DNA from 4 places in the Bradyrhizobium sp. USDA 376 genome. Region 3 is predicted to be linked to each of the others. Evidence: predicted binding sites of a transcription regulator. Region 3 holds the regulator's gene; each other region holds the start of a gene.

Region 1 (3,458 bases), 2.6 Mb from region 3:
CGAGGTCGCGTGCCCAGCGGATGTTGGCTTCTTCGTCAAAGCGCGCCTTGAGCTCGATCAGCGCGGTGACAGACTTGCCGGCCTCGGCGGCCTCCGCGAGCGCGCGCACGATCGGCGAGTTGTTGGAGGTGCGGTAGAGCGTCTGCTTGATCGCGACGACATCGGGGTCGCGCGCGGCCTGTTGCAGGAACTGCACCACCACGTCGAAGGATTCGTAGGGATGATGGACGATGAGGTCCTTCTGTCGGATCGCGGCGAAGATGTCGCCGCCATGCTCGCGCACGCGCTCGGGGTGGCGCGGCACGTAAGGGGTGAATTCGAGATCCGGCCGGTCGAGGCGGGTGAGCTGCGAGAGCTCGTTCATCGCCTGCACGCCGTCGACCAGGAACACTTCGTCGTCGGCCGCGGACAGCGCGTGCTGCACGAAGCTGCGCAATTCCTCGGGCATCTTGGAATCGATCTCGAGCCGGATCACCGAGCCGCGGCGGCGGCGCTTCAGCGCGGTCTCGAACAGGCGGACGAGGTCTTCGGCCTCTTCCTCGATTTCGAGCTCGGAGTCGCGGATGATGCGGAAGGCGCCCTGGCCCTGGAGGTTGTAGCCGGGGAAGAGGCGGTTGATGAACAGGCCGGTCGCCTGTTCCAGCGAGATCAGCCGGACGACCTTGCCCTCGGCGGGCAGGCGGATGAAGCGGTCGATCTTGCCGGGCATGCGGATCAGCGCGTTCATCTGCTTGCCGTCGGCCTCGCGCGTCAGCTGGAGCGCGATGGTGAAGCCGAGGCTCGGAATGAACGGGAAGGGGTGGGCCGGGTCGATCGCGAGCGGCGTCAGCAGCGGGAACACGTTGTTGAGGAAGTAGTCCTCGATCCAGGTCCGTTCCGCCTTGGTAACGTCCTTGCCGTCCACCAGAACAATGCCGACATCGGCGAGCGTGCCGCGCAGGTCGCGCCAGATCGCCTGCTGGTCGGAGGCGAGCCGCGAGACGGTGCGGTTGATCAGTGCCAGCTGCTCCGACGGCGTCAGGCCGTCGGGGCTGCGCTCGGCGATGCCCTCGCGCACCTGCGCCTTGATGCCGGCGACGCGGACCATAAAGAATTCGTCGAGGTTGTTTGCCGAAATCGACAGGAATCGCACCCGCTCCAGCACGGGATGGCTGGGATTGACCGATTCCTCCAGGACGCGGCGGTTGAAATGCAGCCAGGACAGCTCGCGGTTGATGAACCGTTCGGGGCTCGATGCGATCGCCGGAAGGGCCTCGGTCTCCGGGGCTTTATCTTTGATTTCAACGGCTTGCGCAGAGTCCATGAGAAGTCGATCCATCCAGTTCACCCCAATTTGCGACTTATGCGCAAAACCGGCGGGAGCATGTGTTAGAGCGATGACGTTTCGATGACATTGATGTTCCGCCGTTCTGCGCCGTCAAGCGGTGTTGCGGCCCGGGCCGGGGTCAGGCGTCCCGAAGCAGCTCGGCGGCCAGCGCCCGGGTGACAGGGCGGCCGAGGCGCAGGGCCTCGCTGTCGAGCAATTCCACGGCCTGCCGGGCCGCCGCCGAGGACCGCTCCAGCCGGGTGGCGAGGTAGCCGACCACGCTCTCGTCCACGCTGAGCTGGCGGTCGGCGCAGAATTTGACGATCAGGCCGCGGAACAGCTGGTCGTTGGGCGGCAGCAGCGTGACCACAGGGACGGCGCGCAGCCGCGAGCGCAGGTCGCGGAGCTCGATCTCGAGCGAGGCCGGTGCGTCGCGTCCAGTGAAGAGGACGTAGGCGCCGTCCTCGCGGGCGAGGTTCATCAGGTGGAAGAGGGCGCGCTCGTCAAAATTCTTCGCCTTGATATCCTCGACCACTAGGGCGCCGGTCGCGAGCGCGGCCGGAACACCCGCGGCGGTCAGTCCATTCGCCGTGGTCGAGCGGGCCCCGGCTTCCTCGGCCCAGATCGCGGCCAAATGGCTTTTGCCGCTGCCTTCGGGCCCGCCCAGCCACATGATGCGGTTCGGCCATTCCGGCCAGCCGTCGATCAAGGCGAGGCCAGCGGCGTTGGCGGGTCCTTCGAGAAAATTGTCCCGGCTGAGGCTCTCCGCATGCGGAAGCGAAAACGCCAATTGTCGGGGGTGAACGCCGCCTGCCACGCTAGCTTTGCTCCGTGCCGGCGCGCCGGCTTGGTTTGAAGAGATTCGACTTCATCGAGCGGGAGTTGGCCTTTTGCGGGGCCGCATCCCACCTCATTTGGCCTCGATCGTGCTCATGTGCCGCAGCCACTCGACGAGGTAGAGCGACACGGAGGAGAGCGTGAAGACCGTGACGAGGCCCATCATGATCATATCATAGGGCGCAGGCTTGAAGCCGAAGGCAAGAGACGCCAGCACCAGGGCGGCGTAGGCGACCTGGGCGGCTGTGTTTAGTTTGGATACTTTCGACGGCTTCATCTCGACCGGCTTGTCGAACAGCCAGGACACGATCACCGCAGTGACGATCATGATGTCGCGCGACACCACCAGGATCACGATCCAGCGCGGGATGTCGCCCCAGATGCCGAGCGCCAGGTAGATCGAGACCAGGAGCGCCTTGTCGGCGAGCGGATCCAGCAGGGCACCGAGCTCGCTGCGCATGTTGAAGCGCTTGGCCAGGAAGCCGTCCACGGCGTCGCTGATGCCAGCGATCAGGAAGACGGCAAACGCCACCTCCATTTGGCTCGACACGATGGCCCAGACAATGATCGGGACCAGCATGATGCGGCCCAGGGTAATGATATTCGGAATACTCACGCAGCGCTTCCCGGCACCGGTCTCACCTCAAATCCGGCCCGTTGGAGGCTGAACCGGTTGATATGTCTACATAGTATAGGGAGGAGCGCCATGCGAGCCATTGCGTGTCCCCGGAATTCGACGTAACCAGCCGCAAACCCACTGGAAATCGGGCATGACCGACCGCAAAAACGGCCTCACTTACGCCGATTCAGGCGTCGATATCGACGCGGGCAACCGCCTGGTCGATCTGATCAAGCCGATGGTGCGCGCCACTGCGCGGCCCGGCGCCGATGCCGAGATCGGCGGCTTCGGCGGCCTGTTCGACCTCAAGGCGGCCGGTTTCAGGGACCCCGTCCTGGTCGCCGCCACCGACGGCGTCGGAACCAAGGTGAAGATCGCGATCGAGACCGGCCTGCACGGCGGCATCGGCATCGACCTCGTCGCCATGAGCGTCAACGACCTCGTGGTGCAGGGCGCCGAGCCACTGTTCTTCCTGGACTATTTCGCCTGCGGCAAGCTCGATCCGGAGGCCACCGCCGCGATCGTCGCGGGTGTTGCCGAAGGCTGCCGCGAATCCGGCTGCGCCCTGATCGGCGGCGAGACCGCCGAGATGCCCGGCCTCTACAAGGACGGCGATTACGACCTCGGCGGCTTTGCCGTCGGCGCTGCCGAGCGCGGTACCTTGTTGCCGCGCAAGGATATCGCCGCGGGCGATGC
Region 2 (3,458 bases), 2.6 Mb from region 3:
TTACGCCATTCCGGATCAGCTCAGGGGCGGCATGAATCTCGGCTTCATGTTCCTGCCGATCTATCGCGGCTGGGTCGTCGTGTTCTCGCTGGTGGTCTGTCTTGCCACCTGGTTCCTGATCGAGAAGACGCAGCTCGGCGCTTACCTGCGCGCTGCCACCGAAAACCCGACGCTGGTCCGCGCCTTCGGCATCAACGTGCCGCGCATGATCACGCTGACCTACGGACTCGGCGTCGGCCTTGCGGCGCTCGCCGGCGTGCTCTCGGCGCCGATCAACCAGGTGCGCCCGCTGATGGGCGCCGACCTCATCATCGTCGTGTTCGCCGTGGTGGTGATCGGCGGCATGGGATCGATCATGGGCTCCATCATCACTGGCTTCGCGCTCGGTGTGATCGAGGGCCTGACCAAGTATTTCTACCCCGAGGCCTCCAACACCGTCGTGTTCGTGCTGATGGTGCTGGTGCTGCTGGTGAAGCCAACGGGATTGACGGGAAGGGCGGCCTGATATGACAACCCTGACGGACGATACGCTGCCTGCGACCCCGCGTGCGATGCGCGACGAGATGATCGTATTCGTGGTGATGGCGCTGCTGCTGGCGGCGGTGCCATTCACCGGGGTCTATCCGTTCTTCGTGATGCAGGCGCTGTGCTTTGCGCTGCTCGCCTGCGCCTTCAATCTTCTGATCGGCTATGGCGGCCTGTTGTCGTTCGGCCACGCGATGTTCTTGGGGACAGCCGGCTATTGCAGCGCGCATGCGCTGAAGGTGTGGGGGCTGCCGCCGGAGCTCGGCATCCTCGTCGGCGTCGCCGCGGCTTTCGCGCTCTCGATTGTGACCGGCTACATCTCGATCCGCCGCCAGGGCATCTATTTCTCGATGATCACGCTGGCGCTGTCTCAGCTGCTGTATTTCATCTACCTCCAGGCGCCGTTCACCCATGGCGAGGACGGCATCCAGGGCATCCCGCAGGGACGCATGTTCGGCGTCCTCGATCTCTCCAAGCCGACGGTTCTGTACTACGTCGTGCTGGTCGGCTTCCTCGCCGGCTTCCTGTTGATCTTCCGCATCATCAATTCGCCGTTCGGTGAGGTCCTGAAGTCGATCCGCGAGAACGAGCCGCGCGCCATCTCGCTGGGCTATCGGACCGACCAGTACAAGTTCCTGGCCTTCGTCCTGTCCGGCACGCTGGCGGGCTTCGCCGGAGCGCTGAAAGTGTTCGTGGCGCAGAATGCCTCGCTCACCGACGTGCATTGGTCGATGTCGGGCGAGGTCGTGCTGATGACGCTGGTCGGCGGCCTCGGCACCATCTTCGGCCCCGTGGTCGGCGCCTTCGTGATCATCGCCATGCAGCAATATCTGGCGAGCTTCGGCCAGTGGGTGACGGTGATCCAGGGCGCGATCTTCGTGATCTGCGTGCTCACCTTCCGCCGCGGCGTCATCGGCGAAATCGCGCATTACTTCCGGCGTTCACTCTAAGTCATTGATTTAACTTGGGGTTGTCCGCCGCCTGAAAGCGGTGGATGAACCGGTTCCGCAGGCGTGAGATGACACGCGTGCGGATCGAAAATGGTCTATGACAGTTTTGTGACGGCCCGCTCGGGCCGGGCCATTTTCCAACCGGTAGCCTTCCCCATGATGCGATGGTTTCGTGCGTTCCTGCCCAAGGAAGAGCGGTTCTTCGACCTGTTCGACCGCCATGCCCAGACCGTGATCCAGGGCGCGATCGCGCTCCAGGGCATGCTCAACGGGGGCGAGGAGACGCCGGTCTATTGCCAGCGCGTCAACCAGTTCGAGAACGATGCCGACAACATCACCCGCGAGGTGCTGACGGCGGTGCGCCGCACCTTCATCACCCCGTTCGATCGCGGCGACATCAAGAACCTCATCACCTCGATGGACGATGCCATCGACCAGATGCAGCAGACGGCCAAGGCCGTGATGCTGTTCGAGGTCCGCGCTTTCGAGCCGCCGATGCGGGAGATCGGCGCACTTCTGATCGAATGCGCCAATCTGGTCGGTCGCGCGCTGCCGCTGATGCAGTCGATCGGCCCGAACGTCGCCATGCTGACCGCGATCACGGAAGAGCTGACCAAGCTCGAGGGCCGGGTCGACGATCTCCACGACATCGGGCTGAAGGAGCTGTTCCTGAAGCACCGCGAGGGCAACGCGATGGATTTCATCGTCGGCGTCGAGATCTACGACCACCTCGAGAAGGTGGCCGACCGCTTCGATGACGTCGCGAACGAGATCAACAGCATCGTCATCGAGCAAGTGTAGGGCAGGCCCGTGGATGCTGCGTTGGGTGTTCCCGTCCTGGTCGGACTGATCGCCGTCGCGCTGCTGTTCGACTTCCTGAACGGCCTGCACGACGCCGCCAATTCGATCGCGACCATCGTCTCGACCCGCGTGCTGCGGCCGCAATTCGCGGTGTTCTGGGCCGCATTCTTCAATTTCATCGCCTTCATGGTGTTCGGCCTGCACGTTGCCCAGACCATCGGCACCGGCATCATCGATCCAGCCGTCGTCGACGCTCAGGTGATCTTCGCAGCCCTCGTCGGCGCGATCGTCTGGAACCTCGTGACCTGGGCGCTGGGCATCCCGTCCTCGTCGTCGCATGCGCTGATCGGCGGCCTCGTCGGCGGCGGCATGGCCAAGGCGGGGATTTCGGCGGCGGTGTGGAGCGGACTGTCCAAGACGGTGCTGGCGATCGTGCTGTCGCCGCTGGTCGGCTTCCTGCTCGCGATGATGCTGGTTGCGATCGTGTCCTGGGCCTCGGTGCGCTCGACGCCGTTCGCGGTCGACCGCGCCTTCCGTATCCTGCAATTCGCCTCGGCCTCGCTCTACTCGCTCGGCCATGGCGGCAACGACGCGCAGAAGACCATGGGTATCATCGCCGTGCTGTTGTATTCGCAGGGCCATCTCGGCAGCGACTTCTCGGTGCCGTTCTGGGTGGTGCTGTCCTGCCAGGCGGCGATGGCGCTGGGCACGCTGATGGGCGGCTGGCGCATCGTCCGCACCATGGGCCTGCGCATCACCAAGCTGACGCCGATGCAGGGCTTCTGCGCCGAAACGGGCGGCGCGGTGACCCTGTTCATGGCGACCTTCCTCGGGGTTCCCGTCTCGACCACCCACACCATCACCGGCGCCATCGTCGGCGTCGGCGCGGCCCGCCGCGTCTCGGCGGTGCGCTGGAACGTCGCAAGCTCGATCGTCTATGCCTGGGTGATCACGATCCCGGCCTCGGCGATCGTGGCCGCGCTGACCTGGTGGGTGGTCAGGATCTTCGTCAGGTGACGAGCTTCAGCCCGACGATGCCGGCGACGATCAGCCCGATGCTGGCGAGGCGGAAGGCCGTGGCCGGCTCGCCGAACAGGAAGATGCCCAGCGTCGCGGTGCCGACTGCGCCGATCCCGGTCCAGACCGCGTAGGCGGTCCCGACCGGCAGCGATTTGAGCGCAA
Region 3 (3,458 bases):
ACCCGATCGGCTGATCTGTCTTAGGCGGCAGCCGCGGATGCAGCCCGCATCCGAGCGCCGTCGTATCTCTCCCCCGTCACCATCAGCTTCCAGGCGATGCGGGCATTCTTGTTGGCGAGCGCCACGGCTGCGAGCTTGGGCGGCTTGCGCTTGAGCAGGGCCAACAGCCAAGGTGACGGATGACCGCGGCCGCACATGGCCTGCTTGATCACGGCGGTCGCTCCCGCCACCAGGACGCTGCGCAGCCGCTCGTCTCCAGCACGGGTGATCTTGCCGAGACGGGTTTTGCCGGCAGTGGAATGGTCTTTCGGAGACAGCCCAATCCAGGCCGCATAATGCCTTGCGGAGCTGAACGCGTGCGGATCCGGCGTCTTCATGATCAGCTCAGGCGCACCGATCGGCCCGATCCCTTGAATCTCTGCAAGGCGCCGGCTGTCCGGGTTGGCACGGTGCCAGGCCTTCAGCCTGGCTTCGATTGTCTTCAGTTCCTCCTGTAACTGCGCGTACTGGCGGCCCTGCTGCGCCAACAGATCGCGCGCCAGTTCCGGCACGCTTTCGTCTTGCGCGATCTGCGCCAACAGCGGCTCGACCTGGCTGAGCCCCTTGGCCGCCGTGATCCCGAACTCAGCCGCATAGCCGCGGATCATGTTGCTAAGCTGGGTGCGCCGGGCGATCATCTGCTCGCGCAAGCCCGTCAGCATCAACGCGGCCTGCTGCTCGGCACTCTTCACCAGCACGAACCGCATCGTCGGCCGGCTCATCGCCTCGCACAGGGCCTCAGCGTCGCGCCCGTCGTTCTTGTTGCGCTTGACATAGGGCTTCACGTGCTGTGGCGCCATCAACTTCACTTCGTGGCCCAGCTTGCCCAGCTCCCGCGCCCAGTAATGCGCCGCCCCGCAGGCCTCCATCCCCACCTGCGTCGCCGGCAGCTTGGCAAAAAACTCCAGCATCTGCTTGCGCGTCAGCCGCTTGCGCAGCACTGGCCGCTCCGCCGCGTCCACCCCATGCAGTTGAAAAATATGCTTCGACGTATCGATCCCAATTCGGATAATCTCGCTCACGGACGGCTCCCTTGTCTGAGATTTGCAACAACCTCATTCTGGCACACTGATGCCGTAGGGGGCCGTCCACCCCATCAGCCACCGCAAGGTGTGTGGTTACGGGGACTCGGAGTTACCTTTTCGCAAAACAATCACGCCCTGTGGTTATGGGTCCCGGATCTGCGCTTACGCTTGTCCGGGACGACACTGAGCGTGTGGCGACAGCTCGCCAAACAAACGCCTGCAAGCCTTACGTCTGCTCGGCCTTCGCAAAGCGATCATCGAGCGCGTAGCCCGCGCCGCGGACGGTGCGGATCGGGTCCTGCTCGCGGCCGAGATTGAGCAGCTTGCGCAGGCGGCCGATATGGACGTCGACGGTGCGTTCGTCGATGTAGATGTCGCGGCCCCAGACGCTGTCGAGCAGCTGCTCGCGCGAGAACACGCGGCCGGGATGCTCCAGGAAGAACTCCAGCAGGCGATATTCGGTCGGGCCAAGATCGATCGGCCGGCCCGAGCGCGCCACGCGGCGCTTCTCGCGATCGAGCTCGATGTCGCCATAGGCGAGCACGGTGGCGAGCCGCTCGGGGCTGGCGCGCCGCAGGAGGCCCTTCACCCGCGCCAGCAGCTCCGGCACCGAGAACGGCTTGACGATGTAGTCGTCGGCGCCGGTCGCAAGCCCGCGCACCCGCTCGCTCTCCTCGCCGCGCGCGGTGAGCATGATGATCGGAAGCTGCTTGGTCTCGGGGCGGGTGCGCAGCCGCCGGCACAGCTCGATGCCGGAGAGGCCCGGCAGCATCCAGTCGAGCACGATCAGGTCCGGGATGTGCTCCTTGAGGCGGGTGTCGGCGTCGTCGCCGCGCATCACCGTCTCGACGTCATAGCCGTCGCCTTCGAGGTTGTAGCGGAGAAGCTCGGTGAGAGCTTCCTCGTCCTCAACCACCATAATGCGTGCGCCCATCGGCTCGTCGCTCCTTGAGTCTTCAGGTATTCGGGACCGTCGTGGCGAAGGTCGTCATGTCGCCCTTCGGCCGCTTGTCGGTGATGGCCTGGCCCTCGATCATGTAGAACACGGTCTCGGCGATGTTGGTGGCGTGGTCGCCGATCCGCTCGATGTTCTTGGCGCAGAACATCAGATGGATGCAGAACGAGATGTTGCGCGGATCCTCCATCATGTAGGTGAGGAGCTCGCGGAACAGCGAGGTGCAGATGGCGTCGACTTCCTCGTCGCCCTTCCACACCGCCATCGCCGCCGGCAGATCGTGCGCGGCATAGGCGTCCAGCACCGACTTGACCTGCTGCTGCACGAGATCGGTCATGTGTTCCAGGCCGCGGAACAGTTTCAGCGGATGGAAATCGGTCTCCAGCGCGGCAACGCGCTTGCCCATGTTCTTGGCGAGGTCGCCGATGCGCTCCAGATCGGTCGCAACGCGCATGGCGCCGACGATCTCGCGCAGATCCACCGCCATCGGCTGACGGCGCGCGATGGTGAGCACGGCGCGCTCCTCGATGCGCTTCTGCAGCGCGTCGAGATCTGCGTCGGTGGTGACCACGCGCTGGCCGAGCGCGACGTCGCGGCGGATCAGCGCGTCGACGGAATCGACGATCATGCGCTCGGCAATCCCGCCCATCTCGGCGACCAGGCGAGTGAGCTCCTGGAGGTCGGTGTCGAAGGCTTTTGCGGTATGTTCAGAACCCATGTCCTGTCTCCTCAGCCGAACCGGCCGGTGATGTAATCCTGCGTGCGCCGATCGCTCGGCGACGTGAAGATCTTGCTGGTGTCGTCGAACTCGATCAGCTCGCCGAGATACATGAAGGCGGTCTTGTCCGAGACACGCGCCGCCTGCTGCATGTTGTGGGTGACGATCGCGATCGTGTAGTTCTCGGACAGCTCCTGGATCAGCTCCTCGACCTTGGCGGTCGAGATCGGGTCGAGCGCCGAGCAGGGCTCGTCGAACAAGATCACCTCGGGGCGCACCGCGACGGTGCGGGCGATGCAGAGGCGCTGCTGCTGGCCGCCGGAGAGCGACAGGCCCGAGGCGTTGAGCTTGTCCTTGACCTCGTTCCACAGCGCGCCGCCGCGCAGCGCCTTCTCGACGCGGTCGTCCATCTCGGACTTCGAGATCTTCTCATAGAGACGGATGCCGAAGGCGATGTTCTCGTAGATCGTCATCGGGAACGGCGTCGGCTTCTGGAACACCATGCCGACGCGGGCGCGCAGCAGGTTGAGGTCCAGCTTGGGGTCGAGGATGTTGGTCTGGTCGAGCATCAGCTGACCGGTGACGCGCTGGCCCGGATAGAGGTCGTACATCCGGTTGAAGATGCGCAGCAGGGTCGACTTGCCGCAGCCCGACGGGCCGATGAACGCCGTGACGCGGTTGGTGCCGAGCGTCAGGTTGATGTTCTTCAGCGCGTGGTGCT
Region 4 (3,458 bases), 2.4 Mb from region 3:
GGCCAGGAGCTCGTCGTCGCCATCCGCAAGTTCTACTATTCGGACGTCAGCGCCATCCTGCTCACCATCATCGTCACGGTCTTCATCATCGACATCACCACCGGCTGGCTGCGCGGCCGCCTGTTCGGCAAGGAGGCGCGGACGTGACGGGGCCGCAGCAGGTCGATACGCGCGAGATGCGCGCGCGCTACCCTGACGTATTCGACCGGCCGGCCTCGGCGCGGCTCGCAACGCCCGCGATGATCGTCGCGGCATTCGCGATCCTCACTTACGGCCTCGTCGACCTCGATTTTTCGCCGTCGCGCTTCTTCGCAGGCCTCAGCCAGCTCGGCTGGATCGGCCTGATGATGATCCCGCCGGATCCCGGCTCATCGCTGGCGGTCTATCTGAAGGCGCTTGGCGAGACGCTGTCGATCGCGCTGCTCGGCACCACGCTGGCTGCTGTCTTCGCGCTTCCAATCAGCCTGCTGGCGGCGCGCAACATCGTGCCGTCCAACATTCTGCGCTTCCCGATCCGCCGCTTTCTCGATTCGATCCGCGGCGTCGACACGCTGATCTGGGCGCTGGTGTGGATCAACGTCGTCGGCCTCGGCCCGTTCGCCGGCGTGCTCGCCATCGCCGTGTCGGATTTCGGTGCGTTCGGCAAACTGTTCTCGGAGGCGATCGAGGGCGCCGACCAGAAACAGGTCGAGGGCATCCGCGCCTCCGGCGGCAGCGCGCTGCACGAGATCCGCTTCGGCCTGTTGCCGCAGGTCCTGCCCGTGATCGCCGGCCAGGTGCTCTACTTCATCGAATCGAACACGCGCTCGGCCACCATCATCGGCATCGTCGGTGCCGGCGGCATCGGCCTCCAGCTCGCCGAGCAGATCCGCGTGCTGGAATGGCAGAAAGTGTCGTTCCTGATCCTGATGATCCTGGTCGCCGTCGCCGCGATCGATTTCATTTCGGGCAAGCTGCGGTTTGCGATCATTGGGAGGCGTGCTGTCGCGTAATTTTCTTCGCCTCTCCCCGCCTGCGGGGAGAGGCCGGATTGCATCAAAGATGCAATCCGGGTGAGGGGGACCCTCCGCGAGTCCGCCTCTCACCGTGATTGCGGAGGCAGCCCCTCACCCCAACCCTCTCCCCGTAAGAACGGGGAGAGGGAGAACAGGCAGCTCACCCGTTCTCCACCAAAAACTCCACCCGCTCCGCGGCGAACCGCGAATGCTTGGTCACCAGCGGCGTGCCGGCGAGATCGTGGTCGGTGGCGTCGACCACCAGGATCGGCCGACCCAGCGGCAGATCGAGCCGCGCGGCATCGGTGGCATCGACGATGCCGGCGGTGATCCGGGTTGCGCCGCGGCGATAGTCGCGGACGCCAAAATGCTCGAGCAACTTCGTCATCGAGCGCGTTGCGGCGAATACCTCGCCTGCGCCCGGAAACAGTTCCGCCGATAGCCAGGTGGTGGAGACGCAGATCGGCGTGCGATCGGCGAGGCGGATCGCTTCGATCCGCACCAGGGGCGCGCCGGTCTTCAGTCCCAGCTCCCGGGCCAGCTCCCGCGTCGCGACGTCACCGGTCGCCTCGATCAGCCGGCCATGCGGCTCACGACCCTCGGCGCCGACGATTTCGGAGAAGCGCGTGCGCGAGCGCAAGGGATAAGCGAGCTTCTGCGCCTCGACATAGGTTCCGCTGCCGCGTTCGGCGCGCACCAGGCCGCGCTCGGCAAGCGCGGCCAGCGCGCGGCGCACGGTGTGGCGGTTCACCCGATAGGTTTCGGCGATCTCCATCTCGCCCGGCAGCTTGTCGCCGGCCGCAAAGCGGCCGTCGGCAATGCCGCGCTCGATGCCGTCGGCAACGAGGCGCCACAAAGCGACGCCCGAAGAGGCTGTGTCCTGCATGCTCATGTCGTCGGTCAGCCTAGCCCGAAAATCACATCTTTGTCACGAAACAGTCATGGCGCGTCCGTATGAAGTTGTCTATTATCATAGACAACTTGGATTCGGCAAGTTCTGTCGAAAGCTCGGTAGATCAGGTGACCCAGCACAATACCCAGCAAGCCCAGCGCAAGGCCGCGATGGCCGTGCTGGCGCACGCGGAGGCGGGCGAGATCGCCGCTCGCCTCCGCGATCTCGTTCTGCCGGCTCATCAGGATCTGCGTGCGCCGGAGAACGGCCTCGTGATGCTGCGCGGCCGGGTCGGCGGCGACGGTGCGCCGTTCAATCTCGGCGAAGCCACGGTGTCGCGTGCGGCGGTGAGGCTCGCGAGCGGCGAGGTCGGCTTCGGCTACACGCTCGGGCGCAACAGTGAGAAGGCGCGGCTGATCGCGCTGTGCGATGCGCTGGTGCAGTCCCGCGATTTCGGCGGGCTGGTCGAGCGCAGCGTTATCGCGCCGTTGCGCGAGCAGCTTATGGTCAGGCGGAAGCGGGCGGCGGAAGAGGCCGCCGCGACGAAGGTTGATTTCTACACCATGGTGCGCGGTGAGGGGTGAGATCATGACCACGATTGCGGAATTGCCGCCGGGTTTCGCCGACAAGGTCTTGTCGGCGCAATCGACCTTTCGCTCGGTCATGGACGCGATGGCGCGGCCGGGCTCGGTCCAGCGCATCGTGCCGATGACGGGAGCGCCCGGCATGATGATGCGCGGCACGGCGGCGATCGCGCTGACGCTCTTCGACCATGACACGCCGCTCTGGCTCGATGCGCGGATGTCGGAAAGCTCGGACGTGACGAAGTGGCTGAAGTTCCACACCGGTGCGCCGGTCGTGCAGGACTCCTCGATCGCCTCGTTCGCGCTTATCAGCGACGGTGGTGCGCTGCCTTCGCTCGAGCGCTTCGCGCTCGGTACCAGCGAATATCCGGATCGTTCGACCACGGTGATCATTCAGGTCGACAGCCTCAGCTCCGGGCGCAGCTTCGAGCTGCGCGGCCCCGGCATCGATGGGGTCGCGACGCTGCAGGCGTCGATCAAGCCTTTCGACCTGTTCGAGCGCCTGCGTATGAACGAAGCACTGTTTCCGCGCGGCATCGACGTGGTGCTGGTCGCAGATGACGCCGTGGTTGCGATCCCGCGCACCACGCGCGTCGTGAACAAGGGAAGCTAGTCGCATGTATGTCGCAGTCAAAGGCGGCGAACGCGCCATCGAGAACGCCCATCTCCTGCTCGCAAATGCGCGGCGCGGCGACCAAAGCGTTCCGGAAGTCACGCTCAACCAGATCGCGGAGCAGCTTGGCCTTGCCGTCGACCGCGTCATGAGCGAGGGCTCGCTCTATGATCGCGAACTCGCGGCCCTTGCGATCAAGCAGGCGCGCGGCGACCTGATCGAGGCGATCTTTCTGGTCCGCGCCTTCCGCGCCACCCTGCCGCGCTTCGGCGCGAGCGAGCCGGTCGACACTGGCGCGATGCGCGTGCAGCGGCGGGTGTCCTCGACCTTCAAGGACATTCCGGGCGGCCAGATCCTCGGGCCGACCTTCGACT

What was found. Region 3 encodes PhoB, which activates phosphate uptake and scavenging genes when phosphate is short. Its sites were predicted from a motif close to TGTCATNNANCTGTCAT; they were not measured.
Region 1: the regulator PhoB is predicted to act here: its motif matches at 1,377-1,393, upstream of ACVJ19_RS27550 (RNA degradosome polyphosphate kinase).
Region 2: the regulator PhoB is predicted to act here: its motif matches at 1,573-1,589, upstream of ACVJ19_RS27160 (DUF47 domain-containing protein).
Region 4: the regulator PhoB is predicted to act here: its motif matches at 1,922-1,938, upstream of phnF (phosphonate metabolism transcriptional regulator PhnF).

Annotation. Positions count from the first base shown of each region.
Region 1 covers NZ_JBSSGN010000001.1:5,959,592-5,963,049, forward strand. Annotated here, with positions in the region: gene ACVJ19_RS27550 (RNA degradosome polyphosphate kinase) at 1-1,303, opposite strand, end outside; gene ACVJ19_RS27555 (chromosomal replication initiator DnaA) at 1,446-2,123, opposite strand; gene ACVJ19_RS27560 (CDP-alcohol phosphatidyltransferase family protein) at 2,217-2,759, opposite strand; gene purM (phosphoribosylformylglycinamidine cyclo-ligase) at 2,914-3,458, shown strand, end outside.
Region 2 covers NZ_JBSSGN010000001.1:5,879,184-5,882,641, forward strand. Annotated here, with positions in the region: gene ACVJ19_RS27150 (branched-chain amino acid ABC transporter permease) at 1-505, shown strand, start outside; gene ACVJ19_RS27155 (branched-chain amino acid ABC transporter permease) at 507-1,475, shown strand; gene ACVJ19_RS27160 (DUF47 domain-containing protein) at 1,632-2,276, shown strand; gene ACVJ19_RS27165 (anion permease) at 2,286-3,293, shown strand; gene sugE (quaternary ammonium compound efflux SMR transporter SugE) at 3,286-3,458, opposite strand, start outside.
Region 3 covers NZ_JBSSGN010000001.1:3,322,190-3,325,647, reverse strand. Annotated here, with positions in the region: gene ACVJ19_RS15530 (IS110 family RNA-guided transposase) at 21-1,061, opposite strand; gene phoB (phosphate regulon transcriptional regulator PhoB) at 1,291-1,998, opposite strand; gene phoU (phosphate signaling complex protein PhoU) at 2,021-2,737, opposite strand; gene pstB (phosphate ABC transporter ATP-binding protein PstB) at 2,749-3,458, opposite strand, start outside.
Region 4 covers NZ_JBSSGN010000001.1:902,308-905,765, reverse strand. Annotated here, with positions in the region: gene phnE (phosphonate ABC transporter, permease protein PhnE) at 1-147, shown strand, start outside; gene phnE (phosphonate ABC transporter, permease protein PhnE) at 177-992, shown strand; gene phnF (phosphonate metabolism transcriptional regulator PhnF) at 1,156-1,887, opposite strand; gene phnG (phosphonate C-P lyase system protein PhnG) at 2,058-2,471, shown strand; gene phnH (phosphonate C-P lyase system protein PhnH) at 2,476-3,084, shown strand; gene ACVJ19_RS04120 (carbon-phosphorus lyase complex subunit PhnI) at 3,089-3,458, shown strand, end outside.